Regions from separate parts of the Bacillus sp. NMTD17 genome, predicted to be linked through region 1. Evidence: riboswitches for the same ligand, from Rfam matches in the RefSeq annotation. Region 1 holds a riboswitch; each other region holds the start of a gene.
What was found. A riboswitch is a leader RNA that binds a small molecule or an ion and turns the genes downstream of it on or off. The one in region 1 is predicted to bind S-adenosylmethionine.
Positions count from the first base shown of each region.

Region 1 (8,196 bases):
GCCATAGGCAAAATCATGGACAACACAGAGTTTGTGATCTTTCGCAAACGTAACGGTTTCTTCAAAAAATGCACGACTTGCCGTGGCACCTGTCGGATTGTTAGGATAATTTAAATACATCAACTTTGCTTTTTTCTTATCATTCTCAGGCAATCGATCATAGTCAGGTAAAAAATCATTTTGTTCAAGAAGCGGCATCGTCACCATCTGAGCTCCAGCAAGCACGGCACCTGACCAATAATCAGGGTAACCAGGGTCTGGGACAAGGAGTGTATCTCCAGGATTCAGCAGGCATTGCGGCAGCTCAACAAGTCCCGCTTTCCCGCCAAATAAAATCGCAATCTCCTTCATCGGATCAAGCGTGACACCATATTCTCTTTCATAAAAGGCGGCGGCAGCCTTTTTTAATTTCGCTGTTCCGCGGAATGACGAGTATTGATGATTTTCAGGTTTTAATACCGCTTCCTGCATGGCTTTTACAATATGCGAAGGGGTTGGCTGATCAGGATTTCCCTGCCCTAAATTAATGATATCTGCCCCTTCCTGCATCTTTTTCTGCACCTTTTGGACAAGAGACGCAAAAAATTGTTTCGGTAATTGTTTCAATACATCTGATTGCTGGAATTCCATTTCTTCACCTTCTATTCAAGTTACGTAACAATACAAACACTGTAATGGATTGTTTTATGAATTGTAAAGCAATTTTGAAAAAAGATTGACATGTGAAGCGCAGCTCTGATAATATCTTGAATTAAGAAATGCAAACAGACACGAAATAATTACATATTGATTTCTCTTATCGAGAGTTGGGCGAGGGATTTGGCCTTTTGACCCCAACAGCAACCGACCGTTAATACCACTGTGAAGTGGGGCGCAGCAAGTAAGCGCCAAGACAATTGTCTTATAGGGCACGGTGCTAATTCCATCAGACGTATGTGCTGAGAGATAAGAGAGGCTTTGAGCATACACGCCATCAAGCCTCTTTCTCTCAGGAGAAAGAGGCTTTTTTATATGATTTGGAGGGATAGCAATTGGTTACACTTACGGCATCATATGAAGAATTAACAGAAAGCTCGGCAGTTGCACTCGCAATTAGACTTGGCTTGATCCAAGAAAGCAGTCATTTGACATGTACGGAAATCGGTGACGGGAATTTAAATTACGTCTTTCATATTTTTGATCACAAACAAGAAAAAGGATTGATCATCAAACAGGCCCTGCCCTATGCCAAGGTGGTCGGAGAGAGCTGGCCGCTTACATTAGACCGTGCGAGAATTGAAAGTGCTGCCCTGATCAAGCAGTCAGAATATACGCCGCACCTTGTACCTGCAGTCTATTATTCAGATACAGCTCTTGCTGTGACGGCAATGGAGGATCTATCACACCTGGAAATCGTCAGAAAAGGGCTAATTGCCGGAAAACAATATCCGCATTTATCCGATCATGTAGGAGAATTTTTAGGAAAAACACTTTTTTACACTTCTGACTTTGCCACAAATCCTAAAATCAAAAAACAATTTGTGAAGCAATTTACGAATCCGGACCTTTGTGACATTACTGAAAAACTCGTCTTCACAGATCCTTTCTTTGATAGCGGCACAAATGATTTCGAAGAAGAATTAAGAGAAGCTGCCGAAGCGCTTTGGGCAGATCTTGAAGTGCAGGCCAAAGCAGCCGAACTGAAGCGTATTTTCCTGACATCTGCTGAAACACTCGTTCATGGAGATCTTCATACAGGCAGTATTTTTGCAAATGAGACGGAAACAAAAATCATTGATCCAGAATTCGCCTTTTACGGTCCCTTTGGATTCGATATTGGCCACTTTATCGCTAACCTGTTCCTCAATGCTTTGTCTCGTGAGAATGAACACGATCAGCAGCACCTTTTTGACCATGTCATCAATGTATGGGCGACATTCAAAGAAGTGTTCGCAAAAGCTTGGAAAGAAGACAGCATTGAAGCATTTAGTGTATCTGACAGTTTTTTAGCAACAACCTTTGACCGTATTTTAAAAGAAGCGGCAGGCTTTGCGGGCTGTGAGCTTGTCCGCCGAACAATCGGCCTTGCTCATGCCGCTGATCTCGATGCGATTCCATCACCATCTAGAAGGATTCAGCAGAAAAAAGCAGCACTAACGCTCGGAAAAACAATGATCAAACAATATCATGCAGTGGAAGCAGCGTCTGACCTCGTCGCATTATTCCATCAATCTGTAAAGGAGTGACGGGTTTTGTCTAAAGAATTTGAAGTCCCCCGTTCTGTCGAATGGGAAGAAAACCATATTAACATTTTGAATCAGCAAAAATTACCGGCCGAAACTGAGTTTGAGCATTTATATACAAAAGAAGACGTGTATGATGCCATTGTCACGTTAAAAGTGCGGGGAGCACCTGCCATTGGCATTACAGCAGCTTTTGGACTGGCGCTCAGTGCCCAAGACATTGAGACAGAAGAAATTGATGTTTTTAAACAAGAAGTCATTCAGATAAAAGAATATTTAAACAGTGCTCGTCCAACCGCTGTGAATTTAGCCTGGGCTTTAGAGCGATTATTGCAGCGCATTGAGCGTGCAGCTTCGGTCAATGCAGCCAAAACAGACCTTGTCCATGAAGCCATTCAAATTCAAATTGAAGATGAAGAAACATGCAGACAAATCGGTCAAAATGCACTCCAGCTCTTTAAATCGGGTGATCGTATTATGACCATTTGCAATGCAGGCTCCATCGCCACAAGCCGGTACGGAACAGCCCTTGCTCCATTTTATTTAGCCAAAAAGAAAAATCTCGATCTTCACATTTATGCCTGTGAAACACGCCCTGTTCTTCAAGGGGCTAGGCTGACAACATGGGAACTCATGCAAGGCGGCGTAGATGTGACGCTCATCACAGATAACATGGCAGCCCATACGATGAAAGAAAAGAAAATTTCTGCTGTCATTGTCGGAGCTGATCGTATTGCCCGTAATGGAGATACGGCGAATAAGATTGGAACGTTAAGTCTCGCCATTTTAGCTAAGCATTTTCAAATTCCGTTTTTTATAGCTGCACCGCTTTCCACCTTTGATGTATCAACCCAAGACGGGGCAGATATTCCAATTGAAGAGCGCGATCCGCTGGAAGTAAAGGAATTAAACGGCGTCCAAATTGCACCGCCTGATGTTCAGGTATTCAATCCCGCCTTTGATGTCACTCCTCACCATCTCATTTCAGGTATCATTACAGAGAAAGGGATTATCACATCGAACTATACAGAAGAGATTGATACTCTGTTCGCTGAAAACATCTCACTCTGATCATAAAAAAAGCGCCGTGTACTTATTATTTAAGAGCACCGCGCTTTTTTATTTCACTCGTTTTTGCTAAGATTTCTTTTTTCTGTTCTTCTGTCAAAACGTTCATTTTGACACATAGTGATGTGACGGCATACATTTTATTTTTTTTGCCCCAAAACATTCCCTAGCGCCCTCCTTTTTCCCTCAACCAACTTTTTTAGCTTAATAAAAGGATATGTCGCTTGACAAACATTTGGAACAGGTCAATCGATTTATTTTTGAACAAATGGGATACCTTCTAATTCTAGCAGGACCGCTTTCATGTCTGTTTTTGTTCCTGCATAGCCCGTCAGAGAGCGGTCTTTTCCAATCACTCTGTGACAGGGAATAAAAATAGGTAATGCATTGCGTCTGTTCGCTTGTCCAATCGCTCTTACAGCTTTTGGGTTGCCAATCGCTTCTGCAATGTCTGCATAGCTTTTTGATTCACCATATGGAATAGTCGAAAGTGCTTCCCACACCTGCTCTTGAAACGGAGATCCCTTTTGCTTGAGCGGGAGATCGAATACTTGGCGCTCTCCCTTGAAATATTCATCTAGCTGCTTTTTCGCTTCTTGTAATACAGGCGTTTCTTCTTCTTTTAGATCGGCTTTCTGCTTTTTTACTAAAAATGGCTCATCATCAAACATCACCTCGATGATGGCATCGTCTTTTTCTAGTATGTATAATGCCCCAATTGGTGCGTGATAGACGGTATAATACACGTTAGTGCTCTCCTTCTTGTTTCTTCTGCCTCAGTGGAAGCGTGAGATGGAAGACGGTTCCTACCCCTTCCTCACTTTCTACCTCAATCGTTCCTTGATGCTCTTCAATAATTTTATAACTAACCATTAAGCCAAGTCCAGTTCCTCTTTCTTTTGTCGTATAAAATGGTTCCCCTAGACGCTTGAGCTTGTCCTCTGCCATTCCGCAGCCTTCATCCCGCAGTGAAATGACAATATGCTCTTCGCCCTTCCGCTGAATGCTCACATAGACATTTCCTTTTCTCGGCATGACTTCAATTGCATTTTTTAAAATGTTAATAAAGACCTGTTTTAATTGGTTTTGTTCACAATAAATGAGCGGAATCTCATCCAACACATTGAGATGCATTTGAACGTTGCCGAGGTTCGCCTGTGCGTGCAAAAGATCCATCGTGTCTTTCATAATTTGCACCACATTTTTTTCTTCATATACGATGGCTTGCGGTTTCGCTAAAATCAAAAATTCGGTGATGATGGATTCAATTCTTTTCAGCTCAGATGTGATGACATTGAAATAGAGCGAATACTCCCCTTCTATATTCCCTTTTAACAGCTGAATGAAGCCTTTTAATGCTGTCATCGGGTTTCTAATTTCATGCGCAATTCCAGCGGCAAGCTCTCCCACCACATGAAGGGTATCTGATTTTCTCACCCGCTCTTCTAATTCCTTCCGCTCTGTCACATCTCTAAAGATCGCCAAATTCATATTATGAATAATGTTGCGTTTAAAAGAGAATTCCAATATACGCTGATCTGGATGGTTCAGCACAAACGGAACTTCATTGTCCATTTCATCTAACGACATCGCCTGAGCAGGCTGTGCCAAATGTTCAATTTGATAAGGCGCAAGGATATGGAAAAGGTTCATTTCCGTTAAATGATCGTCTTTCAATCCGAGCAGCTCGCTTGCGGATGGATTGACTTCGATAATGCGGTACTGGTTATCAAAAAGAACAATGCCGTCCATTGATCCATTAAATACTTTACGGAATTTGAGCTCACTTTCGCGCAGCTCCTCTTCCATTCTTTTTCGATCACTCACATTACGTAAAATGGTTAAGTGCTGTCCTTCTAATACCGCATGCTTTGATGTAAACTCGAGCTCTTTAAACTGACCATTTGCCATTCTGAACAACAGCTCTTCCCTTATTTCATGATTCCGAATATAACGTCTTCTAGTCGGCCTATATCTCTGATCAGATTTCACGAGAAAGTCTGTGAGTTTCTTGCCAATCAGTGAGTGCATAGGCAATTCAAAAATTCGGCAGGCTGATTCATTGGCTCTCACAATCTCTCCATCATCTGCCCATATGATGATCGCATCCATTGCATTTTCGAAAATTTCTCTAAAGCGTTCCTCACTTTTTAACAGCTTTTCTTCCATTAACCTTTTTTCTGTAATATCCCGCATGATGGACATATAAAAACCGCTCATGACATTTGATGTAATGGTGAGCTCGAATAATTTTTGCTGGCCAGATTGAAGGGTAACGGGAAGCTCTCCCTTGGCTTTCCCTGTTTCTTTAAGTGACGTTAAAAGGTGCTGCAAGGCTGGAAGATTTTCATCTTCGACAAATTCATTTAAATAACGATCGGTTAAATCGGTCTTTTGCAGCTCAAAGCTCTGACAAAAAGAGTGATTGGCGTCGATCATGCAGCCATCCTGATCAAAAATGACCATCCCGTCAATGGCTCGGTCAAACAAATCTTTGAACAGCTGCTCATTCATGGAGCGTTCTCGTTCTAGTATTTTCTTTGAGGAAATATCTCGCATGACCACGATATATTGCTGATTCACGACGTCATGCTCTGCGACAAATTCAATGTATTTTGTTTCCCCGTTTTCAAGCTGAATGGAGATTTCTCTTCTTAACTTTCCTTTTCGAAAAAATAAATCAAGGGAGCATTCAATTTTGTCTTTCGGGATGCCGTATAGGAAATCTAGAACGGATTTATTGAGGAGGTCTTCTTTCGATGTCTGTACAAGCCTGCATGTCGCTTCGTTGGCTTGGATAATATTGAGGTGCTGATCAAATATGAAAATGGCATCTAACGTCTTATTTAACAGCCTCTTTTGCTGCATCAACTCTGTTCGCAAATATTCGTTCTCTTTTTCTAATTTTCTGATATCTTCTGCGCCATCGAGCGTTTCAGTCATTCTCTTACACTCCTTTTCCAGCCTCATTCCTCTACAATATTTCTACAATATTTTCATTGTTCCTTCATTCGACTCATAAAAAAAAATAACTTTTTACACGAAGACTGTCTCATTTATTTCATTTGGATGACAGGATCGAACTGCGATTCTCTTTTCTTACGCTTCTTTTACAACCGTTCTACAATTTCACATCAAATAGCGAAATGAGCCAAAATGTATTTTAAAATGGGGCAAATACGGGAACAGTGCACAGAGACATTTATGTTTGAAATCAAGCAGGAAAGGTGATGTTATGGCATCTTCACGAGATAGTTATTTTGATAATGCGAAATTTCTTCTGATTTTTCTAGTTGTTTTTGGTCATTTGTTACGATCATTCATTCATGATAATGATTGGATGCTCTATTTATACAAGTTTATTTATACTTTTCATATGCCCGCCTTTATCTTGGTTTCCGGCTTCTTTGCAAAAGGCTTTAGAAAGCCAGGTTTTATGAAAAAAGTCGCCGTTAAGCTGATCATCCCATATTTAATTTTTCAGGTGATCTATTCAGTTTACTATTATCTCTTGCAGGATCAAAGCATGGCCAATTTAAATCCAATTGATCCGCAATGGTCTTTATGGTTTTTAATTAGTTTATTTTTTTGGAATTTGCTGCTCATTCCTTTTTCTAAACTTCCGTTTCACTGGGCGATGATCGTCAGTTTGTCGATTGCGTTACTTGTCGGTTACGTGGACAGCATCAGCAATACGCTCAGCTTATCGCGTACGTTTGTGTTTTTGCCGATGTTTTTAGCTGGCTTCTATTTAAAAAAGCAGCATTTTGAATTCATCCGTACAAGCAAAGGAAAGCTGGCAGCACTTCTTGTATTAATGGCTGTATTTTTATTTTGCTATTTCTATGAATTTGATTATTCCTTCTTATTTGGATCACAGTCATATGCTTCTCTTGGAGATGAGGGATTGATTGCGGCAATGAAACGAATGGCATGGTACATGCTTGCATTTGGCGCTACATTCAGCTTCTTTGCATTAGTGCCAACACGCCGTTTCTTCTTTACAAAATGGGGCACAAGAACGTTATATGTGTATTTACTACATGGCTTTGTGATCAAGCTGCTTAGAACGACTTGGTTTGACGACTGGGCCCTGAATGCAGCAAGTGTACTGATGTTATTGCTGCTGACCATTCTGTTAACCTTTACCCTGTCTAGCACCTTTGTTAAAAACGTTGCACAGCCAGTGATTGAGCTCAAAATGAACAATCTTTTGCGTACAATCACCGGCAGGCAAGGCAGTTATATCAAATAAAAAACGATCCCGCGAGGATCGTTTTTTCTATTTTTCATCCATGTGTCCATTGTGACATTCAGCATCTTTCTTAGGTTTTACAAGAGTATCAATCCATTTGCTGCTGTTGATATCTCCAAGCTCACTGCCAAATTCCTCTTCTAAGATATCTGGGTCCATTGGCCTCTTATGGTCTTTCATGTCCTTGCTCTTCACATGCTTTTTAGTCACGAGATCCTCCCCCTTGTTTCCCTTTGTGAGAATTTCGGTTTGCCTGACGATCTCTTGATTGTTCATCAAATTGGGTTTGTCCTTGATCATGTGCCATGCTTTCTGTCGGTGTCATATTATTTGTCAGTGCTTCATTTTTCGCTGCTTTTCTTTTCATCTGAAATCAGTCCTTTTTTAACATATTTAGTTCTTCTCTTAATTGGTCTAGGAGTTCCTTCATTTGTTTGACCGTCACGGGCTTTTCTTCTGGCTTTAACTCATAGCCAATTTGTCCATTGGCTTCTAGGGTGGCTTTTTTGAGACAGCTGATGTCTGTGATGCCTTGCTGCTTTAAGCGCATTTTGAATTCATCCCTTGTGAGCCTCGTTTTCTTCAGCTTGTGATCAAGCATTTCTCCATCCTGCAAAATGACCACAGATTTCCCTGAAACCAATTTTTCAA
Region 1 is NZ_PVRH01000002.1:454,276-462,471, forward strand. Features, by position in the region: gene C6347_RS07415 (pyridoxal phosphate-dependent aminotransferase) at 1-630, opposite strand, end outside; SAM riboswitch class I at 794-952, shown strand; gene mtnK (S-methyl-5-thioribose kinase) at 1,032-2,225, shown strand; gene mtnA (S-methyl-5-thioribose-1-phosphate isomerase) at 2,232-3,293, shown strand; gene C6347_RS19405 (hypothetical protein) at 3,319-3,453, opposite strand; gene C6347_RS07430 (methylated-DNA--[protein]-cysteine S-methyltransferase) at 3,545-4,036, opposite strand; gene C6347_RS07435 (PAS domain-containing sensor histidine kinase) at 4,038-6,233, opposite strand; gene C6347_RS07440 (acyltransferase family protein) at 6,526-7,545, shown strand; gene C6347_RS07445 (hypothetical protein) at 7,573-7,755, opposite strand; gene C6347_RS19220 (hypothetical protein) at 7,748-7,912, opposite strand; gene C6347_RS07450 (DUF421 domain-containing protein) at 7,919-8,196, opposite strand, start outside.

Region 2 (8,196 bases), on a different contig from region 1:
ATTGAGCATGCGTATTTATTAGAAGATGCGCTGCGCCAGCACGGAAAGTCAGTGGAGACTTGGTATTTTCACGGATACAACCATTATTTCCCACCGCAGCATAATCGGGAAATTGTCAGAAGGCTGACGACATGGATGCACAGCCGGAAAAGCGGAAATGTGGTAAAATAAGCAGTATAACGAAATTTAGAAAGTAGGGGGATTTTCAATATGGGAATGCCTGTTGAATTTAATACAATGATTGTCACGAAGGGAAAAGAGACAAGAATTGAAGAAAATGTATTTGAGCTCATGAAGGAAGGGTACCGCATTTATCCATTAAATATTCCGCTTGAGGTGCGTAAAACGAAAGACGGAGAAAAAACAGGGACAGCACACGTTGAAAAGCTGGAGCTGACAGACAATGTGACAAAGGTTACTTACCGTCTCGTGTCATTACATTCAACGAACTAACAAAAAAAGCTGAGGGAATGATTCCCCTCAGCTTTTGCCATTTGATTATACGCGTGGTCCGCCTTTGGCTTCAATGTCACTTGCTGCGTGGCTGAATTTTTGGAAGTTCTTTTTAAATTCATTGGCAAGGAAGTGTGCTTTTTCTTGATAAGCCTCTTGGTCATCCCATGTTTTAGAAGGTTGAAGCACTTCATCTGGTACGCCAGGAATATGAAGCGGGATGTGTAATCCAAAGATGTCATCAGTGATCATTTCGGCGTTGTCGAGGTCACCTTCGATCGCTGCCTGCACCATTGCTCTTGTATGCGCTAGGTTCATACGTTTGCCTGTACCATAGCCTCCGCCAGTCCAGCCTGTATTCACAAGGAATACTTTTGCGCCGTGCTCATCAATTTTTTTGCCAAGCATTTCAGCATAGACGTGAGCTGGAAGCGGCAAGAACGGTGAACCGAAGCAAGTAGAGAATGTCGTTTCTGGTGATGTGACACCGCGTTCAGTTCCTGCTAATTTACTTGTGTAACCGCTCAAGAAATGGTACATCGCCTGTTCTTTTGTTAAACGGCTGATTGGAGGTAAAACGCCAAATGCATCAGCTGTTAAGAAGACAATGGCAGAAGGATGTCCTGCGATACTTGGCTTCACGATGTTATCAATCATTTCGATTGGGTAAGCAGCGCGTGTGTTTTCAGTGAAGAATGTGTCATCATAATCCGCTTCACGTGTTTCTTCATCAAGCACAACATTTTCAAGAACTGATCCGAAGCTGATGGCTTTGTAGATTTGCGGTTCTTTTTCTTCGCTTAAGTTCACACATTTCGCATAGCATCCGCCCTCAATATTGAAGACTCCTGAGCCAGACCAGCCGTGTTCATCGTCACCGATCAGCTTGCGGCTTGCACTTGCAGAAAGCGTCGTTTTCCCAGTACCTGAAAGGCCGAAGAATAATGCGACATCGCCTTCTTGACCGACGTTTGCTGAGCAGTGCATGGATAAAATATCTTGCTCAGGAAGCAGGTAATTCATGACAGAGAAAATGGACTTTTTCATCTCTCCTGCATATTCTGTACCACCGATCAGAATGGTGCGTTTTTCAAAAGAAACGATAATAAACGTTTCAGAGTTTGTGCCATCTGTTTCAGGATCTGCTTTAAAGTGCGGTGCAGATAAGATGGTGAACGGTTTTTCGTTTGAAGAAGGTGTGGATCCGTCAGGTCTGATGAACAGCTGCTTTGCAAAGAGATTGTGCCATGCAAATTCGTTTACCACTGTAATTGGCATACGGTATCTTTCATCAGCGCCGGCAAATCCTTCAAAGACGAATAGTTCATCACGTTCTTTTAAGTATGACACAACCTTTGTATATAAACGGTCAAATGCTTCTTTAGAGATCGGCTGGTTGACTTGACCCCAATCAATTTTATGTTCAGAGCTTTCTTCTTTGACGATAAATTTATCTTTAGGCGAACGTCCTGTGTAGGCACCAGTTGTAGCGCGGACAGCTCCTGTTGATGTTAAGACGCCTTCATCACGTGCCAAAATCTTTTCAACAAGTTTCGGAACAGATAAATTTTGGTGCGTATTTTCTAATGAGAACAATGACTGCAAATCTTCTTTTAAATCCACTGAGTTCATAAAAAAACCCTTCCTTTACCGTTGAATTTGTTTGTTTCGATTAGTATAACACATTGATAATAATAGTCTATACTATTTAAATATTTTTGTGTGTGTTTTTTCATTTCTGCTATGAAAATATGCTTTTTGGTGATGCTAAGGGTGAGGTAAAAAAGAGGGGAGATAATTCTGATGAAGCATTGACATGATGCAAGGGTTTGAGATAAGATATCTTATTGAACGGATACTCTTATCCCGAGTTGGTGGAGGGACAGGCCCGATGAAGCCCAGCAACCGGTTTCTTGTGAAAAAGGCATGAATATGCTGAGAAACCAAGGTGCTAACCTGATGCAAGGTACAAGAACACCTTGAGCGATAAGAGTGAAAGGCATGCGATCTCAGACCCTTTCCTCGCAATGAAGGAAATGGTTTTTTTATTTTTGGGATATCATATGAACAAATTGCCAATAACATCTCTAATAGAAACGTTTTCAAATATAAGAGGGAACGAGTTCCGTATCATATTGGAGGCCTCATCTTGGGATGATGTGGTCTTGTACAGGAGGAAATAGCCATTATGAGTCAAAATCGTCGTTTATTTACTTCAGAATCAGTAACAGAAGGACATCCGGATAAAATCTGTGATCAAATTTCAGACAGCATTTTGGATGAAATTTTAAAGAAAGATCCAAATGCACGTGTTGCCTGTGAAACTTCTGTTACAACGGGTCTCGTATTAGTAAGCGGTGAAATTACAACGTCTACTTATGTCGATATTCCAAAGACGGTGCGTGACACGATTAAGGAAATTGGCTACACACGTGCGAAATATGGTTTTGATGCGGAAACATGTGCAGTGCTCACATCCATTGATGAACAGTCTGCTGATATTGCGCAAGGTGTAGACAAAGCGCTTGAAGCACGTGAAGGAACAATGACTGAAGAAGAAATTGATGCGATCGGTGCAGGTGACCAAGGATTGATGTTTGGTTTTGCCAACAACGAAACCGAAGAGCTCATGCCGCTGCCGATTTCACTAGCGCATAAATTATCTCTGCGTTTAACAGAAGTGCGCAAGGATCAAACACTTGCCTATCTTCGTCCAGACGGAAAAACACAAGTAACAGTAGAATATGATGAGCAAAATAAACCTGTTCGTATTGACACAGTGGTTATTTCTACGCAGCATGCACCAGAAGTGACGCTTGAACAAATTCAAAGCGACTTAAAAGAGCATGTCATCCGCCCTGTGGTTCCAAGCGAACTCATTGACGAAGAGACAAAATACTTTATTAACCCAACAGGCCGTTTCGTCATCGGTGGACCTCAAGGAGATGCTGGTTTAACTGGACGTAAAATCATCGTTGATACGTATGGCGGGTACGCTCGTCATGGCGGCGGTGCTTTCTCTGGGAAGGACGCAACAAAGGTTGACCGTTCTGCGGCATACGCCGCTCGTTACGTAGCGAAAAACATCGTAGCTGCCGGTCTTGCAGATTCTTGTGAAGTACAACTTGCTTATGCAATTGGTGTTGCACAGCCTGTATCGATTTCAATTGATACATTCGGAACAGGAAAAGCTTCTGAAGAAAAATTAATTGAAGTGGTTCGTGCGAACTTTGATCTTCGTCCAGCTGGCATTATTAAAATGCTTGACCTGCGTCGTCCGATCTATAAACAAACAGCTGCATACGGACATTTCGGCCGTCATGATTTAGATCTTCCGTGGGAAAAAACGGATAAAGCCGATACGCTTCGTAAAGAAGCATTAGGACAATAACAACATAGAAAACCGCTTATTTTAAGCGGTTTTCCTTTTGATTAAAAAAATTCTACAAAAAGTGAAAAAATGTGAAACAAAATCGGACAAAATACTGTCTAATTATAGGTCTACTTTTAAGAAATAACATAACGTGGAGGCAATAATATGTGTGGGTTTGTTGGTGTATTTAATCACCGTCCATTGTCCGAAACTACTGAGCAGGAAGAGTTAATTAAACAAATGAATCGTCTCATCGTTCACCGTGGTCCCGATGATGAGGGTTACTTTCATGACGAGCATGTAGGATTTGGATTTAGACGTTTAAGTATTATAGATGTTGAGCACGGAAAGCAGCCGCTTTCTTATGAAGATGAAAAGTATTGGATTATTTTCAACGGAGAAATTTATAACTATGTGGAGCTGAAGGAAGAGCTTGTGAAAAAGGGCTATACGTTCAGCACAGATTCTGATACGGAAGTACTGCTTGCCACATACCGTCATTATAAAGAAGAGGCGGCTTCTAAACTTCGCGGCATGTTTGCATTTTTAATTTGGGATAAAGAAGCGCAGCAATTATATGGCGCGAGAGATCCTTTTGGCATCAAACCGCTTTATTTTACACAAATGGATGAGCAAGTGTACTTTGCGTCTGAACGCAAAAGCTTGATGGCTGTGAACGAGAACATCTTATTTGATGAGACTTCATTGCAGCAGTACATGTCGTTCCAGTTCGTTCCTGAGCCAAATACACTTGATCAAAAGGTGCACAAAGTTGAGCCTGGTCATCAGTTTATTTTACGCCCAGGACAGGAGATCGAATTTAAGACATACTGGAAGGTTCAATTCAAGCCTGAACAAACACAAGAAGAGAAATTAATAGAAGAAGTACGCGATGCAATCTATGATTCTGTGAAAGTTCACATGAGAAGTGATGTACCTGTTGGTTCATTCCTATCAGGTGGTATTGATTCTTCCTTCATCGTGTCTGTCGCAAAGGAATTACACCCTGAGCTGAAGACATTCTCTGTTGGCTTCCAGCAGGATGGCTTTAGTGAAGTCGATGTCGCGAAGGAAACAGCTGATAAGCTAGGCTTACAAAACTTCAGTGCCGTCATTTCTCCAGAGGAATATATGAACGAGCTTCCGAAGATTGTCTGGCATTTAGACGATCCTTTAGCTGATCCGGCGGCGATTCCATTGTATTTTGTGGCAAAAGAAGCGAAGAAACAAGTGACGGTTGTTCTTTCAGGTGAGGGAGCGGACGAGCTGTTCGGCGGATATAATATTTACCGTGAGCCTCTTTCTCTTAAACCATTTGAATCTGTACCATCTATGCTGAAAAAGCTTCTTCTTCGTCTGGCGCGATTAATGCCAGAAGGAATGAAAGGGAAGAGCTTTATCGTTCGCGGCTGTACGCCATTAGAGGAACGTTATATCGGTAATGCGAAAATCTTTGAAGAGCCAGTGAAGAAAAATCTCTTAAAACATTATGATCCAAGCATCACGTATCGTGACGTAACGAAGACATACTTCGAGGAAAGCGCAGGCTACAGTGATATTAACAAAATGCAATATGTTGATATTCATACGTGGATGCGCGGAGACATCTTACTGAAAGCAGACAAGATGACGATGGCGAATTCTCTTGAGCTTCGTGTTCCATTCCTTGATAAGGTCGTTTTTGAAGCGGCTTCTAAAATTCCAGAAGAGCTGAAAACAAAAGATGGCACAACGAAATATTTATTGCGTAAAGCAGCAGAGGGCATTGTGCCTGACCATGTGTTAAACCGTAAAAAGCTTGGTTTCCCTGTGCCAATTCGTCATTGGCTGAAAAATGAGATGAATGCTTGGGCGAAAGACATCATCAAAAACAGTCAAACAGATGAATACATTAACAAGCAATATGTGCTTGATTTATTAAATGAGCATTGTGCTGGCAAAGCAGATCATAGCCGTAAGATTTGGACCGTCCTCATCTTTATGATTTGGCACAGCATTTATGTGGAGCGCAGCATTGATCCAGAGCAGTTGAATCATCAACCGAAAGAAGTCATCTTTAGTTAATGAAAAAAGGTTTTCAGCTTTGTGCTGAAAACCTTTTTTGTCATGATAGAAAGCAGTGGAAAAGGGTAAAATAACAAGCGGTTCATAGTTATTGCTTAATATCCTGAAAAAAACATGATAAAGTGAAGATACACGTATGATGTTAACGGGATAAAAGGGAACGATAGTATTGTCCTTTTTCTACATATTCTCTACGGATTCTGTCCATGTCTTGGATATCTTCATCTGTTAACTGACGGACGACCTTGGCTGGACGGCCAAAAGCGAGTGATCCTTTTGGAATAACCTTTCCTTGAGGGACAAGACTACCTGCACCGATAAAGGCACCTTCGCCAATTTCTGCACCATCGAGAATGATGGACCCCATACCAATGAGGGCATTTTTTCGAATGATTGAGCTATGTAATGTGACTTGGTGTCCAATGGTAGCACCATCTTCTATAAGAAGTGTTTTTCCAGGACTTTGATGCAGACAGGATAAATCTTGAATATTGACGTTTTTTCCAATTCTCACAGGAGCGACATCGCCTCTGATGACGGTTTGAAACCACACGCTCGAATATTCTCCAATCGTGACATCACCAGTAATGGTGACGTTATCTGCGACAAAGACCGATTCATGAATCTCAGGTGTAAACTGATGATATGGATAAATCACTTTTTCGACTTCCTTTCTTAATACAACATTTGTGAGGTGTTTACTTTGTGGACTTGGCATGCTGAAAGACCAGTTGGTACAATTGTAATTGTACATGGTGCGAGTGAATATCACGGCCGATATAAATGGCTGATCGAAATGTGGCGAAATGCAGGCTATCACGTCGTTATGGGTGACCTCCCTGGGCAAGGGACATCGACACGTGCGCGCGGCCACATTCGCTCGTTTCAGGAATACATTGATACAATAGATGAATGGATCGAACATGCGAAATCATTCAGGCTTCCTACTTTTTTACTTGGACACAGTATGGGTGGACTCATTTCAATTGAGTGGATCAAGCAGTATACCCATACGAAGATTGATGGCCTTATTTTATCATCACCTTGTTTAGGTCTGCAATTTAAACCGAAGAAGCTAATGGATTTTGCATCAAAAGGTCTAAATGTGCTGGCACCGTCCTTTAAAGTCGAGTCAGGGCTGTCGATTGAACTAGCCACACGGAATCAGGCTGTGATTGAGGCAGACTCAAATGATTCTCTTTACGTAACAAAGGTGTCGGTTCGCTGGTACCGAGAGCTGATCAAAAATATTGATGCGGCCATGCAGCCAACGAATGTCTTTAAATCGATTCCGCTCCTTTTAATGCAGGCGGGCGATGATAAGATCGTGGATAAAACGAGGGTGATCAAATGGTTCAATGGCATTGAATCAACCAATAAATCATACCGTGAATGGGAAGAACTGTATCACGAAATTTTTAATGAACCGGAAAGAGAAGATGTGTTTAAGGCAGCAAGAGCCTTTACAGATCAATATATTTGATGGTGAGCTTTAAGTTGGGGGTGGATTGATTTGTCAGTACCAGAGCGTCCTTTTGCACTGATGACAAAGGTGTATAAAGATATTTTTCCGCTTGTTCATCAGGAGCTGAAAAAGTGGCGGGCTCATGCAGAAATGATTGAAAATGAAGAACTGCGAACGCAGGCACTAGCGAGCATATCCAGTAAAACCTTTCACTGTGAAGGCGGAGGCATTTTATCTCTTCTAGCAGGTGAGGCGAAAGAAACGTGTATTGAATTCATTGTGGCGTATCAAACCATCAGTGATTACTTAGATAACCTATGTGACCGCAGCACGTCGCTGGATCCAAAAGATTTTCATATGCTGCATCAAGCGATGAGAGATGCGCTTGATATTCATGCTGAGCTCAAGCCTTACTATCAATTCCGTGATGATCAAGAGGATCATGGGTATTTACATGCGCTTGTCCGCACATGTCAAGACGTGCTTACGCGCCTTGAGCATTATCCAATCATTCAGCCATATTTACACACGCTGTGTGATTACTACAGTGATTTGCAAGTACATAAACACGTCGTTCCTCATGAGCGGGTCCCGCGGCTAGAATCGTGGTTTCGCCAGTATGAAAAGGATTTGCCTAAGATGGAATGGTATGAATTTTCAGCTTGTGCAGGATCAACGTTAGGGATTTTCTGTCTTGTGGCGTATGCGCTGCAGCCGGATTTTACAGAAAAGCAGGCGAAGCAAATTTACGAAAGCTATTTCCCTTATATCCAAGGTCTGCACATTTTACTTGATTATTTAATTGACCAAGAAGAAGACCGGCTTGGGGGAGATCTGAACT
Region 2 is NZ_PVRH01000007.1:69,150-77,345, reverse strand. Features, by position in the region: gene C6347_RS17935 (alpha/beta hydrolase family protein) at 1-171, shown strand, start outside; gene C6347_RS17930 (DUF2584 domain-containing protein) at 211-453, shown strand; gene pckA (phosphoenolpyruvate carboxykinase (ATP)) at 499-2,085, opposite strand; SAM riboswitch class I at 2,312-2,446, shown strand; gene metK (methionine adenosyltransferase) at 2,642-3,844, shown strand; gene asnB (asparagine synthase (glutamine-hydrolyzing)) at 3,992-5,890, shown strand; gene C6347_RS17910 (gamma carbonic anhydrase) at 6,033-6,548, opposite strand; gene C6347_RS17905 (alpha/beta hydrolase) at 6,594-7,373, shown strand; gene C6347_RS17900 (tetraprenyl-beta-curcumene synthase family protein) at 7,404-8,196, shown strand, end outside.
Region 2: it holds a riboswitch for S-adenosylmethionine, as region 1 does, so the genes downstream of both, metK (methionine adenosyltransferase) here and mtnK (S-methyl-5-thioribose kinase) in region 1, are expected to answer to the same signal.

Region 3 (8,196 bases), on a different contig from region 1:
TAATGAATGGACGGATATACAAGGAAGTGCCCTCTGCATCAGGTACCCAATCCTTATCAATGCGAATGAGTTCATTTAAGCCCTCTAAAACCGTTTCTGTATCAATTTGCGGGATACACAGGCGGTCATTGGATCTGTTTAAGCGTTCCATGTTCTTTTCCGGACGGAATAAGAGAATTTTCTGATCCTCAGAAACATAAGCTTTTAAGCCTTCAAAAACAGATTGCCCATAATGGTAGACCATCGAAGCTGGGTCCATTGGAATGGCCTGATAAGGTATAATTCTGGGATCGTACCAGCCTTGATCAATGGAATAATCCATCACAAACATGTGATCTGTGAAGATTTTTCCGAATTCAAGTTGATCAGATTGAGGTTTTGGTTTTTTTGTTGAACTAAGTTCAACGCGGATGGGTTGTTTTGGCATCGTAAATCTCCTTGCTGTTTGATTATTTGAAAATTCTAATAATATGAAATAATTATGATTCTATTCTATACCTTCACAAAATATAAGCAATAGCTTTTCTGGAATTCAGATAAGAAAAATCTGTTAAAGCGCTTTCCTTCTCTCTGCCATCAGTCTGCCTCATGTCACCCCTTTTTAATAAAGAAATAAAATCCAAATGCATTATTAACTGATTAATCTGACAATTTAAAAGCGGATGATTTTCCTGTAAGATATTCTTTCAACCATACACCTTTTGACTAGTACATTGCAAGGGGCATTCTCATATTTTAATCCTCTTTTTTTTAACCGATAAAGGAAGAAGAGAAGTGAAAGGAGCAAACAACAAGATGAAACGAGCGATACTAGGCATTTTACTTATTTTATTCATGACCGTGATCAGCTTCGGCTGTCAAGCGATGACAGAGGAGGCTGGCGCTAAGCAAAGCACAGCCTATTACGTGGCGCCAAACGGAAACGACAAAAACCCGGGAACGAAGCAAAAACCTTTTCGCACGCTGAAAAAAGCGGCAAGTATGGCGAAAGCCGGGGCAACCATTTACATGAGAGGCGGCACATACAAAGAGAAATTGATTGTCCGCCATTCAGGTACAAAGAAAGCACCCGTTATCTTTCAAGCTTACGGAAAAGAAAAACCTGTCATTAGCGGGGCTTCTCTTAAAGGAAATCAAGCAGATGGCGGTCTTGTCACGATCGATCAAAAAAGCTACATCACCCTCAAAGGTCTGACGGTGGGACATCTCAAGACGAATAAGGAAGATGTGACACCAGTCGGTATTTTCATCAAAGGAAGCGGCAAAGGCGTCAAACTGCTCAACAACCGAGTGTATGACATTCAGACGAAACACAAAAATGGGAATGCACACGGTATTGCGGTCTATGGAACAAAAGCTCCTGCGGCCATTGAAGACATTGAAATCAAAGGAAACACTGTTGAAAAATTAAAGCTTGGCTTCAGTGAAGCGCTTGTGCTAAATGGGAACGTCAACAAGTTCCGTGTGACACATAACACGGTTCGCCACACAGATAATATAGGCATTGATTTAATTGGTTTTGAGAACGTAGCACCTTCTAAAAAGTACGATCAAGTTAGAAATGGTGTCGTATCTAAAAACAAAGTATATGAGATTACGAGTGCAGGGAATCCAGCCTATGGCAAAGACATCTCCGCTGGCGGAATTTATGTTGATGGCGGGAAGGACATTGTGATTGATCATAACATCACACATCACAATGACCTGGGGATTGAAGTCACAAGTGAACATAAAGGAAAAATGGCAGATCGCATTCGCATCGAACACAATCAAGTGTATTTGAACCGTTATACAGGTATTTCAATTGGCGGCTATGATAAAAAGCGAGGCGGAACAACAAATACGACGATCTCACATAATATTTTGTACAAAAATGACACAGCCGGCTTAGAAGGCGGTCAATTGTTGATGCAATATCAAGCCGTGAACAATCGAATCACGAATAATATTATGACAGCGAGTGCCTCGCATTACTTAGTCGTGAATCTTTATGGAGTGAATCAAAAGAATACCTTCCAGAAGAACGTGTATGACGACCGAAAAGGTGCAAAGGCATCACAGTGGGTATGGCGTGGGAAATGGATGGAAGGCTACAAAACGTATCTCTTGAAAAGCGGCCAAGATAAAGGATCAGCACACCTCAATCCACAATTTGTGAATGAGAAAAAATATGACTTTCGCCTGAAGAAATCATCACCTGCTAAGAAAATCATCGGAAGTTAAGCATGTCTGAACCACAAACGCATTGTTTTAAATTTTCAAAAAAATCATTGACATTGATGTGACATCACATTAAAGTAAAGAAGACATTTTAACTAAAACAAAATTTCATAACGGATCTCTTATCAAGAGAGGCAGAGGGACTGGCCCTATGACGCCCGGCAACCGTTTCTACTATAGAAATTGGTGCTAATTCCTGCAAAGCTGTTACAGCTTTGACAGATAAGAGAGGAAGACTTCCCGATACATGTTTCATGCAACGGTGATCAAGCCTCTCTTCCAGGAGAGGCTTTTTTTCGTCTCTTTTTCAAATGAAAGAACAGTTTACTGGCGTTTTCCCACTGTTTTACCTAGTTTTCCGATGTGAAAAATAAAAACAACTTGAGGAGGAACAGCAATGAAGCGTAAGCATTTTACATCATGTCTTATATTATTAATGGTATTGACGATCCTATTAACGGGCTGCGGCACTGGATCAAGTGCAGGCTCAAAGGCAAATGCGAACGAAAAGGTCTCCTTTGACAATGTACCGAAGCGATTTGCAAAGGGACAGGGAGCAAAAATTAAAGTCATCCGTAAAATCGGAGGAGATGATCATACAGCGCAGTTTTTAGCTGGGACGAAGGCAGAAGGTGAAGCGCTTGGCTTTACGGTAGATGTCTACACCGCAAATGGAGATACAGCGAAATTCCATGATGCGATCTCTCAGGCGCTGGAAGAAAATTATGATGGCTTTATCATCTCTCATGGGGACGACGAGGCGACCGTCGCTGACGTGAAAAAGATTACAGCGAAGGGCATTCCAGTCGTAGCGTTTGATTCGAATCCTAAGCTGAAGGACATCAAAGGGGTCACAGTGACGTCTCAAGATGACGAACAATTAGCGAAAAAATCATTAGACGCACTCGTATCTGATTTTAAAGAAAAAGCAAATATTGCATACCTCTGGGTAGATGGGTTCCCGCCAATGGTGAGACGAAACAAGGTCTATCAAGAAACGCTCAACCAACACAAAGGGATCAAGGAACTTGACCGCTTTGGCATTGCTTCCTCTGATACGTCTGTTCAAACGCAAAATGCAGTAGCAGCCATGCTGAATAAATATCCAAAGGGTAAACTTGACGCTATTTTTGCCACGTGGGATGCCTTTGCCATTGGCGCAGCAAGAGCGCTAAAGGAAGCAGGAAGAACAGAAGTGAAGATTTACGGGATTGATGTGTCAAATGCTGATCTTCAAGAAATGACAGCGAAAGAAAGTCCATGGAAGTACACAGCAGCGGTTGATCCGAAGCTCATCGGCGCTGTTGACGTGAGAATTCTTGCGAAGAAAATAGCGAGTGAGAAAACGCCATCTTCCTATGACCTTGAGGCCTCTCTCATCTCGCAAAATCAGCTTCAACAAGCAGGAAAAGCCATCAATATGGTCAATCTTGCAGACGAAGTGAAGGGGTTCGGCTCATCGACTGCTTTTGAAGAAGATTGGATGAAGACCTTGAAGAAGCATTATACAAAATAAACGACGTGCACTCTCTTCCATAGAGAGTGTTTCGTTTTTCAGATGATGATCATGAGAAGGAGGACACCTATGACTTCGCCGCTTGTTTGTATGAAACATATTTCGATTGAATTCCCAGGAGTAAAAGCGTTAGATCAAGTGAATTTTACATTAAAAAAAGGGACGGTTCATGCGCTGATTGGAGCGAATGGTGCTGGGAAGTCCACGTTAATGAAAGTTCTTTCTGGCGCTCATTCGCACTATGAAGGAAGCATCCATATCAATGGTCAGGCGGCATCCATTCAAACCCCAAAGAATGCGGCCTCATATGGTGTGCAGACGGTCCATCAAGAAGTGGATACGGCGCTAGTTCCCTACTTAAGTGTTGGTGAGAATATGATGATGCATCAGATTGAGAAAAAAACATTTGTCGGCTGGAAAGAGCTGCACCGTAAGGCAGCTCAACTATTAAAAGAAATGGACATCGACATCTCCACAAAACGCCTTGTGAGTGATCTGACCCTTGCAGAAAAACAGATGGTGCTCATTGCCAAGGCCGTTTCGATTAAATGCAGCATTTTAATCTTAGATGAACCAACGGCCCCTCTTAGTCATACAGAAACAAGCAAGTTATTCTCAATGATTGATCGGCTGAAACAGAATGGAACGGGCATTGTGTTTATCTCCCATCGCATGCCTGAAATTTTCACCATCTGTGATGAACTGACAGTGATGCGAAATGGAACCGATGTCGCAAAACACCTCGTTCAAGATACAAATCCGCAGCAGATTATTGAAGAAATGCTAGGTGCGCCATTAGAGGAGCAATTCCCGCTCCGTACACCTTTGAAGGATGCACCTATTGTGCTTGAAGTGAAGCAGCTAAACGACCAGCATAAATTACGCAACATTCATCTTCACGTGAAAAAGGGAGAAATTCTCGGAATTGCAGGCCTTGTCGGTGCTGGAAAAACGGAATTGTGTAAAGCCCTTTTCGGCGCCTCAGAAAAAAAGACGGGAACTGTGCAGCTTCATGGTCAAACCGTTCGCATCACATCGCCTCATCAAGCCGTGAGAGCTGGAATGGCCCTTGTGCCGGAAGAACGTAGAAAGGAAGGGGTTCTAACAGAAGAGAGCGTGGGATGGAACTTAACGGCTGCAAGTCTTCGTTCATTCTCAAGAGTGTTCAGCTTCTTACATCGTTCGAAGGAAAAGCGGGAAGCAGACGTAATCGTCAAACGGCTTGGTGTCAAAACCCCATCTCTTGAAGCAAAGGTGAAGCATCTATCCGGTGGAAATCAACAGAAGATTTCCATAGGAAAATGGCTGCTGGCTGAAGCGGATATCTATCTCTTTGATGAACCAACAAAAGGCGTTGACGTTGGAGCGAAAAAAGATATTTTCACCCTGATTGCAGAGCTTGCCGACCGCGGGAAATCTGTGATTTATGCGTCAAGTGAGCTGTCGGAGATTGCAGGTATCGCAGACCGAGTCTACGTGCTGTATGATGGCAGCATTGCCCGGGAAATGACTGCGCCAACGACTGAGGAAGAGCTTTTATATCATTCAACAGGAGGACAATCATGAGTGAACGACAAATTCCAGCCCCTGTGCAGCAAATGAAAAAACAGCGGCCATCCTTTCATCTATTTGATTTCTTTTATCGATATGGCACGATCTTAACCATTGTCGTATTGATTGTGGTATTTGCGGCAGCGAATCCAGCGTTTTTGCAATCAGGGAATATCATCAATATATTACGGTCTATCTCCATTGTGACCATTATTGCGGTGGGCCTTACCATCTCATTGGCAGTAAACGGCTTTGATTTATCAGTCGGATCAGTCGCAACGTTATCGAATGCAATTGTGATTTCTATGTTCGTGTGGTTTTCGCAAAACCCGCTGATTGCGATCCTCTCTGCGCTAGCGGCTGCCCTTATTGTTGGTTTACTCAATGCCTTGATGATTGTCAAAATGAAAATTCCAGATATGCTCATGACATTAGCTATGATGTTTATCATTCAAGGACTGGCTCAAACGTATACGAAAGGGGCGACCATTTCTGAAAACATGGTGCTGCCTGACGGTACATTCTCAACGGGCACAATCCCCGCCTTTTTCAGCAAAATCGGCCAGGTGCCATATATCATTCTCTTAATGGCAGCCATTGTGCTATTTGCACATGTTTTCATGACCTACACAAAGCACGGCCGATTTATGTACATTATTGGAGGGAATAAGGAAGCGGCTCGATTGTCCGGTATTCATGTAAACAAATATAAAATCGCAGCATATCTGCTCTCGGCTTTATTTGCAGCAATCGGTGGTATTGTGCTGGCATCAAGGGTGATGACAGCGGAAATAAATGCTGGCGCACCTTATTTAATGGATGGCGTAGCGGCAGCTTTTATCGGTTTTTCCGTCATGGGAGCAGGAAAGCCAAATGCATTTGGTACGTTTATTGGGGCTGTGCTCATCGGTATTTTGCAAAATGGACTTGTGATGATGTCTGTCCCTTATTACGCGATGGATATTGTGAAAGGCTCTGTACTCGCGCTTGCGCTGGCGTTAACGTATTACAAACAGCGAGGCTGACGACGTATTTTTTAAAACCTTTTGAGTCTTTTCTCCGTCTAGTAAACGGAAAGCGGTGCAGCCGCCGTTTCCCAAAAGGAGATGACAAAAAGAAATGAATATGTCAGCAACTCATGTAGAAGATTTGAAAAACGTCATGGAAGACTGGAAAAATGAATTATTAGTATATAAATTTGCATTAGATGAAATGGATACAAAGTTTTCAATTATCAGCCAGGAATATAATTTAATCCATGGACACAATCCAATAGAGCATACAAAATCACGAATCAAATCCTTTGAAAGCATTGTAAATAAATTAGCAAGAAAAGGATGCGACATCACAACACAATGTGCCAAGGAGTATATCCATGATATCGCAGGTGTCCGTATCATCTGCTCTTTTATTCAAGATATCTATAATATTATGGATGTATTGAGGCAAAGAGAGGATCTAAAAATCCTTGAAGTGAAGGATTACATTCAACATCCAAAACCAAATGGCTACAGAAGTCTTCATTTAATTGTGGAAATCCCTGTGTACTTAACGAATCGTGTGGAGCATGTGAAGGTTGAGATTCAGGTGCGGACCATAGCGATGGATTTTTGGGCGAGCCTTGAACATAAAATCTATTATAAACTGCAAAACGATGTCCCTCATCAGCTGACCGATGAATTGAAGGAAGCGGCAGATATCGCCCATTACTTAGATGAAAAAATGCAAAATATTAAACGAGAAATTGATTAGCGCATAGAAAAGAGCAGCTGTTATATTCACAGCTGCTCTTTTTCATTTTTAAGGATTGGTGCCGCGGTCTCTCTTTTGAATGATATCTTGAGATTGTGCAGATTGGCTGTCTTTTTGGATAGAAGCGCCAATGGAAACACCTGTTATCAAGAGTGTCAAAATCGCAGTTGTGATAAACCATTTTTTCATCATACATCACTCCATATTTTTAACAAGTTTTTAAGGACAACGCCTTGTTCCAGAAATAAGTGGATTCTTCATGAAGTCCAAGATCCGTTAAGTAAGCAGCTGCATCCTGACAGATGGCTTCAAGATCGACAAGGAAATTCATAGATTCTAATTGATCACAATAAGATTTGATTTGCTCCATCATGTTGTCTGGCTGAAGCATAAGTGTTTCTAAAATGGATAATTTAAGTGAAATGTTTCGTTGTTTTAAATTTTCTGCTTTTTGTAGTGAAAGCTGTACATAATAGTGGAACAAACCAGGCTTTTTCAGCTTGAACAGTGCTTTTGTATAGGCATACATGGCAAGTAAGTAGCCGCCTGGAGAAGACGTTTCAAATGTCTCGATCAATAAAGCTTTTTCTAGGAGCGGCACAGCTTCACTGTATTCATTTCTAAGACTTTTAATAAAAGCTGCATTGCAATACGCGTGACCAAGTAAATCTGGGTCTTCCATTTGTTCTAGTGAATGAATTACTTCTTCAAATAATGACTCTGCCTCATCATATTTCGATTGATCAGCATAATTCAAAGCGAGCATCATTTGACAGCTGATTGATTTTTTCACATAACATGGATCTGCGTCATAAATAGATGAAGCCATCTTTAAGTGGTGTATGGAGAGAAGCGTGGACCTTATATTATAGTAAAGACACCCTGTTTTATAATGAAATTCTGCTTTTTCAATGTCATCGTGCACGAGATCTAATTTATCCTCGGCCAATTTTAAAAGGTGAAATGCCGTATCCTGATTGCCTCTGCGCATTTCATACATCCCTTTAAAGAAATAGAAATAGTAACTGAGCATGTCATCTGTACGGATCGCATTTTCATCAACAAAAAGACTATGATCCAACGAAGCTGTATCTTCGATGAGATCCTTAAAACGGTACTCTAGCAATTGATAGTAAAGTAAGACGTCTTGATTCTCT
Region 3 is NZ_PVRH01000001.1:241,325-249,520, forward strand. Features, by position in the region: gene C6347_RS01165 (branched-chain amino acid aminotransferase) at 1-427, opposite strand, end outside; gene C6347_RS01170 (DUF1565 domain-containing protein) at 796-2,223, shown strand; SAM riboswitch class I at 2,340-2,449, shown strand; gene C6347_RS01175 (sugar ABC transporter substrate-binding protein) at 2,618-3,736, shown strand; gene C6347_RS01180 (sugar ABC transporter ATP-binding protein) at 3,806-5,302, shown strand; gene C6347_RS01185 (ABC transporter permease) at 5,299-6,312, shown strand; gene ywaC (GTP pyrophosphokinase YwaC) at 6,407-7,039, shown strand; gene C6347_RS19125 (hypothetical protein) at 7,088-7,228, opposite strand; gene C6347_RS01195 (Rap family tetratricopeptide repeat protein) at 7,248-8,196, opposite strand, start outside.
Region 3: it holds a riboswitch for S-adenosylmethionine, as region 1 does, so the genes downstream of both, C6347_RS01175 (sugar ABC transporter substrate-binding protein) here and mtnK (S-methyl-5-thioribose kinase) in region 1, are expected to answer to the same signal.

Region 4 (8,196 bases), 110 kb from region 1:
GGTGCACTGCTGCTTTACTTCTGATATACATACTATTTCCTGTCATCAGCATGTGGCTTAATTTACTATTAGCAATTGCCGCGGCAGCAGGCATTATTGAAGCGATCGTCTCAAAGCTGGTGAAATAAACAGGCATACTGATCAGACACGCTTTCAAAAAATGCATATACTATCATGGAATAGGAAAGGAAGGGTTGCGATGAAACCAACTGAAACACCGTCACATATGCTTCAAGGTTATCCAGCGCAGTCAAATCAACAATCTGTTTATACGAAGAAAATCAAAAAAGCAGATTGCGGCTGTGGAAAGAAAAAGAAACCTCAATAGAACAAAAAACAAAAGCCGGATTTATCCGGTTTTTTTGTTGCCCTTTTTTTGAGTGATGCATATGTAAGAGAGAAGGGGTGACCAGAATGGATGCATTCGAACAATTAATCGGCTCCTTGTTCACTAAACCTCATGATGGAAAAGAACAAGCGCACGAAAAGGGTGAAATGGATCTAGCGGATAAAGCGAATGATCTTGAGCAGCACTTAAAGGTATTTGGCGAGAAGATGGATGCTTTTGCGAAAGAAACAGAAGCATTCATGATGCGTCATGGAGAGGCAGATTACGTCTTTAAACAGCAGAAATAAAAATTCCGCACTTTTTTATGTGATCGTCCAAACCATTTGTAGTATTTTTCATATTTTGTAAGGGAGAAGAGGAGGTGCTTATATATGAGTTGTTACGGTTACGGTGGCGGTTCTTGCGGCGGCTACGGCGGAGGTTATGGCGGCGGATATGGATCAACATTTGTTCTTGTCGTCGTGCTTTTCATCCTTCTAATCATCGTTGGTGCTTCTTTCTTTAACTAAACAGTAAGAAGGTGAGGGAAGCAATGGGGGAGCCTTTTGCTTTCCTTTCTCTTTGGGCAAACAAGGCTTTAGGATAGGCACATATCTCGCCTATTTTCATATAGTAAGGTGATTACTCCACAAAGAGGAGGCAAATGAATGGATAATAAATTCTTTAAAAGCGTTGAAAATAAAACGGGTGTGAATATGAATGATGTTTTTAAGCTTGCAGGTTCTTTGCAAAATGCCAACTTTAAAGATGAAGCAACGGTTCGAGGCGTCATTAAAAAAGTAGCGCAGCTTGCGAATAAGCGTGTACCTAAAGAAATGGAAGACAAAATCGTTCAATCGATTACAAGTGGAAAAGAAAAGCTTGATTTCAATACAATCGCTAAAATGATGAACAACAAAAAATAAACAACAGGCTCTCCGCTTAAAGGGGGGCCTGTTGTTTTTCTGTGAATAATTCTCGGTTTTTCTTTAGTAGGGGATACAAAAAGCGCGAGCGATGAGCGGTTTTTCCTCGCCTAAATGATGGAACAGATAGATAAAGAGATTGTTCAGCTCTTGTCATGGCCACGTATAATAAACGGCGTTCTTCTTCTAGGGCTTCTTCATCACCGTTTCTTAGTTCATCGAGTGAGAAATCATGAGGCAGTGCTCCGTCGACCACGCAAGTGATGTACACCGTTTGGAATTCAAGTCCCTTTGCGCGGTGAATCGTCATGAGCTGAACACCTGGTTCGTCTGTTTTTTCCTTTTCGGCAGATTTCATATGTTCGGCATGTGCGAGAAAGGCTTCAATCGTTTCAAAGCGTTTGGCGGCGGTTTTTACATCTCGTACATCATCCGCCCCTTTTTCAAGCACATTCGTATCGTTCACTCGTTTTTTTAAGTAATCACCAAGTCCCATCTTTTGTTCAATAAACGTCACAGCGTCAGACGGCTTTAACGTTCGTAACGTGCGGAACAGAGGAACAATGGATTGCAGCTTTTTCTGTTGAAACGGCTGAATATCTGTTAGTTTTCCGAGTGCGTCTACCATTGAACAATCTTCCGTGATGGTCAGTGCCTTCATCGTGTTCAAGGTCTGCTGCTTTAAAAAGAAAACCGGAAGCAGCTGTTTCATAGCAGCCACATCATCGGCATCCTGACTTAAAGAGAGAAAGGCGAGAAGAACCCGAACAATTCGTCTGCTGTAGAAGGCTTTGACACCAGCCTCCGTCTCATACGGAATCGCGGATTGATGCAGACGCTCATAAATCGCGCGGCCTCCTGTATTGGTGCGAAAGAGTACGCAGATATCATTCGGCTTTGCGCCGTTTTTAATTTTCTCCTGAATATCTGCCACGATCATGGTCGCTTCCTCTTCCTCGTCATATGGATAAAAGAGCGTAGGCGGGATTGTCTCCGCACGGACGGCTTTTAACGTTTTTTCATAACGATGTTGATTTTTCTTAATAATGGCATCCGCACTTGCGACAATCGTATGATGCGACCGGTAATTCGCATGTAAATGGACGATTTGAGCCGAAGGATAGTCCCGTTTGAATTCAAGAATGAAAGCAGGATTGCTGCCCCTAAAGGCATAAATGGCTTGATCATCATCACCTACACAAAATAGCTGCTCATATTCTCCAGCTAAAAGCTGAATCAATTGATATTGAACTGGATTAATATCCTGAAATTCATCCACTAAAATATACTTGAACCGTTCTTGATATCGTTTCAGCAGTTCAGGCTGTTCTGTCAGCATGTGCAAGCAGGCGATTGCCATGTCATCAAAGTCAAATTGCTGATTGTCTCGTTTTTGCTGTTCATAAGATTGATAGATCGTCCACATGTGTTTTTCCTTTTCATCCTTCAAATCAGGAAGCTCGCCTGGTAAAAAAGCATTTTTCCAAAAGCCGATCGATTGCAGTACTTGATCGGTAGGGTAGTCTTTTTCATCAAGTCCTTCATTTATGATGGCTTTCCGAATGTACTGTTCCTTCTGCCAGTCAAACTTGATCAGGTGCTGGCCGTTCCATTTGCTTGCATCGTCATGAAGCAGCATTTTATAAAAAAGACTGTGGAAGGTGCCTGTCACCACTTGACTTGCTTGTGATGGGTGAAGCTGGTATTGCTTGCGCAGTCTTTCTTTCATTTCACTGCTGGCTTTTGTGGTGAAAGTCACGAGTAAGATATGGTGAGCAGGAATATGATGATGTGACATGAGATATGCCGCTCTAGCTGTCAAGACTCTTGTTTTTCCGCTGCCAGCGCCAGCCAGCACCAGCATTGGACCTTCTTTATGTGTGACAGCTTGAAGCTGCGGTGTGCTAAAGGTAATATGCGGAAAGAGCTCGATGGTATGTGCTTGTTCATTCTCTTCTAAATGTAACGCATCGCTAAATTGAATCGACCTTGGTTCCTGCCAGTCATATGATTCATTCGTTTGCGAGATGATCTGTTTACCTGTTGGAAAACGGAAGCCCCCAAGTTCTTTATAGGAAGCACTTTCCTCTTGCTCTGCATTTTTTTTCTGATCTTCTTGTTCTTCTGCTTGTTCACACATCTCTTGCTGCGTCATATGTTTATGAATAAAGGCAGGTTCTTCATGTATATTTAATCTGAAAAAGACTGGTTGTCCGCAATATGGGCAGGATAAGTGCCCTTTTTTTCCCTCGTCATGGAGGAATTGATAATGTTCTCTCGAATACGTATGTAATGAGATCGTTCGATCATGTCGTCGTGCGCATTTCAAAGCTAGTCCTCCAATAGTTAATCAATCTTAAAAAGAAACACATCTAATCATATCAAATGAGACGTGTTTCAAACAGTCATAATTAGGGAATAGTAGAGTAGAAGAGAAGCAAAGGAGGCGTTCTTGATGGGATATATAGCCCCGATTCAGCCGGATCTGTATTTTCAATATATCAATCGTCCTGCTCCTCAGGATAAAGAAGACTACGCGAAAGTAACAAAGGTTACTCGCACCTTTCATGACAAGGTATACAGAGAGCTGGAGAAAAAAGAGGACTTAGTGACAGAAGCAGAAACGAAAGTACAGCAAAAAAAGCGGGAACGTTTTGTACGAGATATGTTTATGGAAGAAGGCAAAGGCGTTCATATTAATGCGTATATATAAATGATTACGCTTTCTTCCCTTGACGAACGATGATAAAGAAAAGCCAGGGCATCATGGATGCTCTGGCTTTTTCTTTTGGTCAAACAGATAGTGTTTTTGTCATTTTGACATGTGTGATCCCTGCTTCTTCAAACGGTTCAGAAACGGCTTTGTAGCCTTTCTTTTCGTAGAAAGGAAGAGCTTGGACTTGTGCGTGCATAACCGCTTCCTTCGCTCCATTAGCAATGGCTTCTGTTTCCAGCGCTTCTAATAGTTTGTGGCCAAGGCCGAAAGCGCGCGCCTCTTTTAACACACAAATTCGTTCCAGCTTTGCCTTTGGCCCTTCAATGATCCGCAGTCTAGCGGCTGCTTGAGGCTTCATTTCATCATTATAAATGACAAAATGAATGGCCTCGTCCTCTAGTTCATCTATTTCAATCTCTAACGGGACTTCTTGTTCTTTGACGAACACTTCTTTTCGAACGTAGTATGCATCTTCTCGTTGTGTTTGTGCTGTTGCGATGACTGTTTTCAAATGTCTTTAACCCTCTTCTCCTAAAATAAATGTTTCATAGACGGTCCAAGATCCGTTCTCTAACTGATATAAAAGGTGGAAGCGATCCACGGTTTCTTCATGGTCAATTTTTCTCAGCTTTAATGTACCAAGTACGTCTGAATGCTCATCATCTGATAGTTTTTGAGCTACTGTCACATGCGGAACAAAAGCATATTCAGGTGTGCCAGCAAGTGGATCTGCGTACAACCTTTCATTGAGCGCCATGATTTCCTCGTTCGGTTCTACTTTCATATAAATGACGTTGTTTACAGGAGCGAATGAACTGAATTTTTTAATACGTAACGTAATAGGAGAAGCATTTTTTGCATACTCTCTTAACGTTGAGACGACCTCAGCCGCTTCTAGATCCGTTAATTCAAAAGGTGTTCTTAATGTTAAATGAGGCGGTATAAGTGCATAGTTCGGATCATAACGCTTCCGGTAAGAGTTCGCAATATCTTGCAATTTTTTTGATGGAAATATAACAACTCCGTATTTCATCATGTTCCCTCCTGAATAAGAAAGTATTTATTATTGTTTATTATAACAAAATTCAGTTGATTAACGAATATGGGAGCATTTTTTTTAACGAAGGCGCAATGAGCGGCTGCCAAAACGTCCATTTATGATCCCCTTCGAATGTCTCAAATAAATAATCCGCACCTGACTGTTCAAGAAGCGCCTTTAAATCTTCATTCGGCTGAATAAAATCAAGCACTTGGCCATCTGTCGTTTTCACAGCCGTTTCTTCCAGCCCAATTTGATGGATAATGGCATAAGGGGAAAGGGCTGTCGACTGTTTAACGGCTTCTAGGACTGAATCATCAACGTAAGGAGACTGCAAAATCAGCCCGCCAAATAAAGAAGGATAATCAATCGCTGTCATAAGGGAAATCGTAGCACCTAGCGAATCACCAATAAACGTGCGTCCTGAGCCAATTTGATAGGTTGGATAGTGCGTATCAATATAAGGGACAAGTTCATTTGCTAAAAAGCGTTTATACGCTTCAAACTTTGTGCCATCTGGATGATACGTATTCCGTCTTTCCGAGACATTTTCATAAGGGACACCAATGATAATCGAGCGTTCCATTTCTTTGTTTTGCATCAATTCTTCCGCCTGTCTGCCTATTTTGCCTAAGCGGAAATAATCATGACCATCTTGGGCAATGATGACATGATATGTATAAAGGGGGGAGTAATTGACTGGCAAATAGATCAAAAGGGTCATATCCGCCCCAAGTTCTTTTGAATGTAAGGTTTCTTCTTGAATAATGCCTGTTTTCTTCACCATAATCCATTCCTCCAGCTAACCAATTTCATCACAAAGTGAAACGTTTCCATTCATTGTAACATGAAAAACAGCGTTGTTCCTATATGCTAACATGCAATCCATTCAGTTGACATCGAATCTGTTATAAAATACAGAAAATTTTAATTAATTGGTCCGATTCCTCTTGAAAAATGAGATTTAATGCGTTACAGTATTAAGAATTAGAACAGACAGACAACACATTCTTATCGTGAGAGGTGGAGGGACTGGCCCTTTGAAACCTCAGCAACCGGTATGCATCACTTCATGTGATGTACCAAGGTGCTAAATCCAGCAAGCAGCTTTTTTGCTTGGAAGATAAGAGGAAGCGATTAAACCCCTTCTTCTTATGAAGAAGGGGTTTTCTGTTTTGAAATCAGATTTTACTTAGGATGGTGTCAAATGACAGAACATGTGGAAACGACATTAGCGCAAATTGGAAACCGCAGCGAAGAGGCGACTGGCACGGTCAGTCCCCCCGTTTATCTTTCAACAGCATACAGACATAGAGGCATAGGGGAATCAACCGGATTTGATTACATTCGAACGAAAAACCCAACAAGGCAGCTTGTAGAGGATGCGATTGCTTCACTCGAAGAAGGGACGGCCGGCTTTGCCTTCAGTTCGGGAATGGCTGCGATCCAAACGATCATGGCATTATTTGAAAGCGGAGATGAACTCATCGTCTCATCAGACCTATATGGCGGTACATACCGTTTGTTTGAAAACGAATGGAAAAAGTACGGCTTACGGTTTCTTTACGATGATTTTTCAGATGAAGACTGTTTACGTTCTAAAATCACGCCAAACACAAAAGCGGTCTTTATTGAAACGCCGACAAATCCACTTATGCAGGAAGCAGATATTCAAAAAATAGCAAAGATTGCAAAAGAATATGGCGCTTTGGTCATTGTCGATAACACCTTTTACACACCCGTTTTGCAAAAGCCGATTACACTTGGAGCGGACATTGTCATCCATAGCGCAACCAAATATTTAGGCGGACACAATGACGTCCTTGCCGGTCTTGTGGTGACAAAAGGAGAGCAGCTGTCTGAAGACATGTTCCAGCATCAAAACGCAATTGGAGCCGTTTTATCTCCGTTTGACTCATGGCTTTTAATGAGAGGAATGAAAACACTGGCTCTTAGAATGCGCCAGCACGAGGCAAATGCGAAGGAGCTGGCAGAGTTTTTAAAGAAACAGCCAGAAATTCAAGATGTCCTTTACCCAGGCAAGGGAGGAATGCTGTCATTCCGTGTAGCCAAGGAGGACTGGGTCAATCCATTTTTGAAGCAGCTGAAAACGATCTGTTTTGCTGAAAGTCTTGGCGGAATCGAAAGCTTTATTACGTATCCTGCAACGCAAACGCATATGGATATCCCAGAGGAGATTCGCATTGCAAATGGCGTTTGTAACAAACTGCTCCGTTTCTCCGTTGGCATTGAGCACGTAGATGACCTGAAAGCAGACCTGAAACAGGCACTATCACAAGTAAGAGAGGAGGTACACGCCAAATGACCACACACGATTGGACACTCGAAACCCAACTCGTTCATAATGCGTTTAAAACAGATCGTTCAACAGGTGCAGTCAGTGTGCCAATTCAGCATGCATCCACATTCCATCAAAGCAGCTTCGATGAATTTGGTCAATATGACTACTCAAGATCGGGGACTCCTACACGTCAAGCGTTAGAGGATACGATTGCGGCGCTAGAAGGAGGAACAAGAGGGCTTGCTTTTGCATCAGGCATGGCAGCCATTTCAACTGCTTTTCTACTATTATCAAAGGGAGATCATGTCCTTGTCACAAGAGATGTGTACGGTGGTACATTTCGAATGATCACCCAAGTTCTTTCGCGATTTGGCATCGAGCATACCTTTGTGGACATGACGGATTTGAATGAAGTCAAAAGAGGCATTCAATCGAATACAAAAGTCATTTACATGGAAACACCGTCAAACCCGACTCTAGGTATTACGGATATTGGGAGCGTCGTCCAGCTTGCCAAAGAACATGACTGTCTGACATTCTTAGATAATACATTTTTAACGCCTGCTCTTCAGCGTCCGCTGGATCTTGGCGTTGACGTAGTCCTGCACAGCGCAACGAAATTTTTGAGCGGTCACAGTGATGTACTGTCAGGCTTAGCTGTCGTGAAAGACGAGAAGCTGGGAGAAGAACTCTATTCGCTGCAAAACTCCTTCGGTGCGGTGCTTGGCGTGCAGGATTGCTGGCTTGTGTTAAGAGGGTTAAAAACCCTTCAGGTCAGATTAGAAAAAGCAAGCCAAACGGCCTTCGAACTGGCCTCATTTCTCAAAGAGCATCCTGCGGTGAAAAAAGTGTACTATCCAGGCTTAGATGACCATCCAGGGGCGG
Region 4 is NZ_PVRH01000002.1:564,521-572,716, reverse strand. Features, by position in the region: gene C6347_RS08065 (DUF1360 domain-containing protein) at 1-128, shown strand, start outside; gene C6347_RS19420 (hypothetical protein) at 200-328, shown strand; gene C6347_RS08060 (hypothetical protein) at 415-636, shown strand; gene C6347_RS08055 (YjcZ family sporulation protein) at 721-858, shown strand; gene spoVIF (sporulation-specific transcription regulator SpoVIF) at 997-1,254, shown strand; gene C6347_RS08045 (UvrD-helicase domain-containing protein) at 1,271-3,583, opposite strand; gene C6347_RS08040 (hypothetical protein) at 3,710-3,967, shown strand; gene C6347_RS08035 (GNAT family N-acetyltransferase) at 4,047-4,481, opposite strand; gene C6347_RS08030 (YjcG family protein) at 4,488-5,003, opposite strand; gene C6347_RS08025 (alpha/beta hydrolase) at 5,056-5,796, opposite strand; SAM riboswitch class I at 6,018-6,139, shown strand; gene C6347_RS08020 (methionine biosynthesis PLP-dependent protein) at 6,217-7,335, shown strand; gene metC (cystathionine beta-lyase) at 7,332-8,196, shown strand, end outside.
Region 4: it holds a riboswitch for S-adenosylmethionine, as region 1 does, so the genes downstream of both, C6347_RS08020 (methionine biosynthesis PLP-dependent protein) here and mtnK (S-methyl-5-thioribose kinase) in region 1, are expected to answer to the same signal.